DNA from 2 places in the Bacillus sp. ISL-77 genome. Region 1 is predicted to be linked to the other one. Evidence: riboswitches for the same ligand, from Rfam matches in the RefSeq annotation. Region 1 holds a riboswitch; the other holds the start of a gene.
The links. Region 1 has a riboswitch for S-adenosylmethionine ahead of mtnK (S-methyl-5-thioribose kinase). Riboswitches for the same ligand answer to the same signal wherever they lie in the genome.
Positions count from the first base shown of each region.

Region 2: it holds a riboswitch for S-adenosylmethionine, as region 1 does, so the genes downstream of both, J7E77_RS22110 (homoserine dehydrogenase) here and mtnK (S-methyl-5-thioribose kinase) in region 1, are expected to answer to the same signal.

Region 1 covers NZ_JAGGQY010000032.1:52,683-55,899, reverse strand. The annotation lists gene J7E77_RS12425 (thiamine pyrophosphate-dependent enzyme) at 1-595, shown strand, start outside; gene mtnK (S-methyl-5-thioribose kinase) at 800-1,984, opposite strand; SAM riboswitch class I at 2,088-2,239, opposite strand; gene J7E77_RS12415 (carbon-nitrogen family hydrolase) at 2,308-3,093, opposite strand; gene J7E77_RS12410 (pyridoxal phosphate-dependent aminotransferase) at 3,212-3,217, shown strand, end outside.
Region 2 covers NZ_JAGGQY010000053.1:26,862-30,078, reverse strand. The annotation lists gene J7E77_RS22120 (GNAT family N-acetyltransferase) at 1-332, shown strand, start outside; gene J7E77_RS22115 (GNAT family N-acetyltransferase) at 352-1,023, shown strand; SAM riboswitch class I at 1,115-1,226, shown strand; gene J7E77_RS22110 (homoserine dehydrogenase) at 1,331-2,569, shown strand; gene J7E77_RS22105 (glycosyltransferase) at 2,838-3,217, shown strand, end outside.

The DNA of each region.
Region 1 (3,217 bases):
TGGTACTGCTCTTCGCGGACATAAACTGATTATGCTTGAATATGATAATGAGGGCTACATGAATACAGGCTCACAAATGTCTTATTCAACACCACTGGGTCATATGACAAGTACATCGGGAGTTGGAAAAGCACAGCGAGGAAAAGCCTTCCACCATAAGGATACTCCGCAAATTATGGCTGCTACTAATATTCCTTATGTGTTTACCGGTTCGGAAGCCTTTCCACAGGACTTAGTTAAAAAAGGTGCAAAAGCACAATGGTACGCACAAAATGTTGGAACAGTATATGGAAAACTTCTCATCACATGCCCACTAAACTGGAAATCTGATGACCGTTTTGGTGCAAAAATTATCGAAGCTGCTGTAGATTCTTGCTTCTTCCCGCTATATGAAGTAGAACAAGGTGTTACAACCATAACTTACAATCCAGAAGAGAAGAACAAACGAATTCCACTTTCTGATTGGTTAAAATATATGGGGAAAACAAAACACCTACTTAAAGATGAAAACAAGCCAATGCTAGAAGAATTTGAAGCAGAAGTTGAGAAAAGATGGCAAAGACTCAAAGCAAAGAATGAAAATCCTATGCTGTAAAAAAAAGCAAATCAAAAAAACACATCCTTTGGGAAGTGTCAGATTGTCGAGAAAGGGTATTTTTTCTCGGCAATTTTTTATTTTGTCTGAGTCTAACCTACCTATTTTTCATTAAATATTTGTGCCTGCTAATTGACCTGTTGAAAAACCAATATATTTTAACTTGACTAGAAAAGCAATCCGAGTTGGATTGCTTTTTCTATATTAAAGTGTTTCTTTTACAGTTGCTATGAAAGCAGTAAGATTTTTGATTTCTTTTCGTTGTTTGATTAGGACTTTCCCAAGACCTAGTGTTTTCTGTTTTGCAGTGAATCTAGTTTGAGCATCCTCGATCCCATCTAAATCAGCAACATGAGCAAGACCAATTGTCCTTCTGATTAATTCGCAGCCGGCAAAGCCGATCGAGTCCTCAAAAAACTTAGTTAAATTATAGTTTAGAAAGGTAGAGGATTTAGCGTAATCGTCTTTATTCTCCGTATTCCATAATAGTGTAAATTGATCCTCAAATACACTCCATACCGTTTCAATATGATTGAGGAAAAGATCACGTTCTTCAACATTTGCTATTACCTGGAAGAGAAGATTTGCAATTACTTGGCCGATATCAAATCCAGCTGGTCCGTAGAAAGAAAATTCGGGATCGATTACTTTTGTTTCATAATTATCGGCAAAAACACTTCCGGTATGAAGATCACCATGGAGGAGAACTTCAGCCTCTGTTAAAAAGCATTTCTTCAAAATATTTACATGAAACTTTAGTTCATCATCCTGCCAAAGCTCTTCGACGACAGGACGCAGTCCTTCCTCGAAATCGTTGGTTTCTGCATCAATAAAAGGATCGGTGAAGATTAAATCTTCAGTTATTTTGCAAAGCTCGGGATTGATAAACTGTTGTACATATTCCTTTTTTACGGAAGGGGTTAATCCGTAATCAGAAGTGTAAAATAATGTTTTTGCAAGATATTCACCTAGATGCTTTGAAATTAATGGATAGGTTTCTCCTTTGATAAAGCCAGTTCTTGCGATTGAAAGATGGGAAAGGTCCTCCATTACGGTTACAGCTAGGACATCATCTGTGAAAAAAACTTGGGGCACATAATCTGGAGCAATCTGTCCGAAAATTTTTAAGGCATCCGCTTCAATCTTTGCTCTTTTCAAAGTTAATGGCCAGCTTTCGCCAACTACCTTTGCATAAGGGAGAGCTTGTTTGATAATAACACTTTTTCCATCTAATTCTTCAACAATATGAAAGACTAGATTGAGATTCCCATCGCCAATCTCCTTGCAGGAAAGTTTTGCATGCTGGTCAAAAATTTTCAATTCAAGTGCCAGTTCAACTGCACTCTCGTTTGTTAAAGGCTGGTATGTTTTTTGTTTTAGTAGACTCATTATGGTTCCTCCTCGTTTTTGGGAGGCTTAATTATGCACGCAGGCACTAAAAAAGCCTCTTTCTCATCTGAAAGAGGCTGATAGACAATATTGTCTGTCGCACCTCTTATCTCTCAGAAAGATAATCCTTCTGTTGGAATTAGCACCGTGCCTTAAAGGGGGATCCCCGGCGCAAAAAGCGCCCCATTTCAATGGGTTTCCGGTCGGTTGCTGGGCTTCAAAGGGCCAAATCCCTCAGCCAGCTCATGATAAGAGAAAATCTATTTAACTGGTAAAAATCATATCAGTAACAAAGAGAAAGTGTCAATATTTTTTGAAAATTATTATTTATAGAATTCTGGTTTTCTATCCGTGAAAATAGGAATTTGCTTACGGACCTCCTTGACTATGTCCATCTCAATTTCAGCCGATAGGATTTCTTCCTTCATTCCAGCCTCAGCAATAACCTCACCCCACGGGTCAATAATCATCGAGTGACCAGCAAAATGGTTATTCGGGTCATTTCCAGAACGGTTACAGGCAATTACATAACATTGATTTTCAATTGCTCTTGCAATTAAAAGGGCCCTCCAGTGGGACAATCTAGGTGCAGGCCATTCGGCCACAACAAACAGTGCTTCTGCACCTTCGGATGTGTGAGCGCGTATCCACTCTGGAAACCGGATATCATAACAGATAGCCCCAGCAAAATGGTGATTATCAAGTTGAAAAAGTCCCTTCTCGGCGCCAGGCTCTAAGAAAACATGCTCATTCATGAGTTTAAAAAGATGTAGTTTACTATACTGGTGTACAAGCGTGCCATCTTTATTGATGATGAGGAGAGTATTTTTTACTCCTGTTTCTTCACGGTTCGCAACTGAGCCGCCAACGAAATGAACCTGATTTTGTTGTGCTGCTTTTCTGAGAAATTCAATCGTTTGTACTGCTTTTGGGTCTGCAATTTCATTCAGGCGCGTCAAGTCATATCCCGTTGTCCATAGTTCCGGAAGGACAATGATATCGGGTTGTTCAGTCAGTGCATTTTCAATGAGTCTTTCGGCAGTTTGGTAGTTTTTATTGGGATCACCGAAGACGATATCCATTTGCAGACATGAAATTTTTAATTTCACGAATCTTCACCTCGTTTGAAATTTCGGAATTTTTTCTTTACAAGCCGTTATAAAAGTTATATCATTTGTGACTAGAATTTCACAATGATTCTTATAAAAAATTAAGCAGGTGAGAACAATGAAG
Region 2 (3,217 bases), on a different contig from region 1:
CCTTGTATATCGTCGATATCAGTGTTCGTCCGAAGTACCGTAAACTAGGGTTAGGAAAATTGTTGATGCAGGCTATGTACCATGTTGTGATTGAAAAAAGTTTGGATCGATTACTAGGCGGCGGTAGAATGCCAGGATATTATAAAGCAGCTGATAGCTTGACACCTGAGCAATATTTAGCTGCGATAATTAAAGGGGATATACAGGATCCTGTCATCACTTTCTTGTTGCGCTGCAGCCGTGTGCCATTAGGAATTGTTGAAAACTATCTCGAGGATGAAGAATCCTACAATTATGCAACATTAATGGAATGGAAAAATCCTTTTAAATGAATGGGAGGCATGTATCTCAATGGAATATATTAGAATTACCAATATAGATGATCAGAATTTTAGAAGGCTTCATAACTTAATGGGAGAAATTTTTCCCCCAGAAGAAGTACTAGCATATGAGTTATGGAAAGAGCCATTAGAAGATCCGAGTATTCGCGTGTTTGTAGCAGTCGATGGCGATAAAGTCTTAGGTGCAACCGAATATCGTTATTATCCGGATTGGAATATTGCCATGACAGATTTTACGATCATCAGTCAACCTGGGCTAAGCCTTGGACGTTTTTTAGCTCAAAACCGGTTAAAGGATTTACAACAATTAGCTAAAGAAAATGGACAAGTGCTATTCGGCATGTTCGCAGAAATATATGATCCGTACCGGGTGGAAGATCACGAATTTGGTGGAGTAAGGGTTATGGATCCATATATCCGCCGCGAAGTTCTTTCCCATTTGGGCTATAAACGTATAGATTTTTCATATGTTCATCCTTCCTGGGAAAACAATGGGGAAGTTGTAACAGGGCTTGATTTATGTTTCATGCCATTAGCTGATGAACTTGACTCACTGCCAGCAAACCTTGTAAAGGATTTTCTAACCACCTATTATTCCATTCTTTCAAATAAACCGGAGGAGTGGTTAGAAATGATAGACCGTTTGGGGGACAAGGAAGAGGTATCCCTATTACCATTGTAAAAAAAGAAATTTCAAATAATATTGACAATTACAAAGGAATCAACTAGAATTCTTTTATATCTTGGATATTTAATGAAATAATTAAATAAAACTCTTATCCAGAGCGGCGGAGGGACTAGGCCCGATGAAGCCCGGCAACCATCAAGGTAATTCTTGAAAAGGTGCTAATTCCTGCAGGTTATTTTTAACCTGACAGATAAGAGGAGGAAATCTACCCTCTTCTTATGAAGAGGGTTTTTCTTATTTATATGATATTAAAATAAACAACCAATTGGTCATGTCTAATATTATTTAAGGGGTGGAATACATGTCTGTCATTAAAGTGGCAATTCTAGGTTTTGGTACAGTTGGGGAAGGTGTTTATAGAACAATACAATCCCACGCTGAGGAACTTACTAGTGTTTTAGGGAGAAAAGTAGAAGTGGCTGCAGTACTAATAAAAAATAAACAAAAAACCAGAGACATAAGGGAAGATGTTTTAATAACTACAGATTTTGCCGAAATTCTTAATCTACCTCAACTTGATGTTGTTGTCGAAGCAATCGTCGACAAAGAACAACCTTTTACTTTTTTAAAACAAGCTATACAAAGTGGTTGCCACATAATCACAGCGAATAAAGAAATGTTTGCACACCACGGGAATGAACTGCTCGAGTTAGCTGAGAATTATAATGTTTCGGTGGGTTATGAAGCAACAGTTGCGGGTGGTATTCCGGTTATTCAAACCTTAAGGCAGTTATTAAATGTTAACCGAGTTCGTCACATCCAAGGAATTCTTAATGGGACATCGAATTTTATACTAACGGAAATGCGCGAGAAGAAGCAGTCATTTGCTGATGCCCTCATTTTAGCGCAAGAGAAGGGGTATGCTGAAGTGGATCCAACCAACGATGTGGAGGGATTTGATGCTTTTTATAAAACAATGATTCTCAGCAGAATTGCTTTTGGAGAACAACCCAATTGGAAGAATGTCGAGCGTGCGGGCATTACCTCGATTACAAGAGAGTTAATTGAAACAGCAGAAAAGATGGGATTAAGGTTTAAGCATATTGCAAGTATTAGTAAGACAGGTAGTCAAATTAACGCAGAGGTTAAACCAGTCCTTGTTGGGAAATCTCATCCTTTTTATTCTATTGAAGGCGTAGAAAATGCTGTAAATATTCACTCTGATATTGTTGGTAGTATTACTTTGCAAGGACCAGGAGCTGGGATGTATCCTACTGCAAGTGCTGTTATTGAAGATTTGGTCTATGTCTGTCAAAATCGGTCGTCAAATAAGAATATCACAAAAACAACAGCAGCATGTGATGGAGAGAAAAAAGGGAACGAAAAAGAATTATGGTTAATTCAAGGTCTCTCAAAGAATTATAATAACCCTTTGATTACATGGGTAGCTCAAGCTTCTGATGAGATAGCAATTATCCAGGCGACTAGGGAAGAATTAGAACAGTTAATTAATCAGCAGAAGGCGTCTTGTTACTTTCAAATAATAGGGGAGTATGAAACAGAAAGTAAGAATAAAGAAGTAACTTTAGCTTACCTCTAGGTTAAAAGATGTAACTAGCATTTGTTCCCGTAAAAAAGAGCTTTCAAGGGGCTGTTGACAAATTGTCAACAGCCCCTTGGAGCTCTTTTTTTGTTTTAACAATTTCTACTCTCTTATGTGTAGGGGATATATTAATATCTTAAAAAAAAGCAAACCAAACACCCTAAAACTGGGGATAAGTCTAGTCAAAATCAAATAGTATTCATATTGTGTAAAAGCTCGATCAAATGGACTAGTTATTCATAAAAGTAAATTGAAGAGGTGCGTCATGTTAGGGAATAGCTTAAATGGACGTTTATTAACGAATCTGAAAAATACATTCACCTATGAGTTTTGGGTATTGCCTGAAAGCGTTCATCTTATCGATAAACAATCACGCGATAAGCCGGCAAATGTAAATGGAAAAAATTATATCATTGGACCTGGATATGGGGTGTCCGATAATGATGCAGGGGTTAGTGTTTCAGTTGGACTAAATGGAATTACGATCTATGAACATGCCAAGAAAAATATATATGCGGTGTTAGTCTATGAAGCAATAATTAATGATCTTATTCATATTGCTGTTGTCTATGATGATAGAGAGCCGCAGCTATACATTAATGGTAAGTTTGTAAAAAAGGGTGAACGAAGCCTTAAAACCTATAT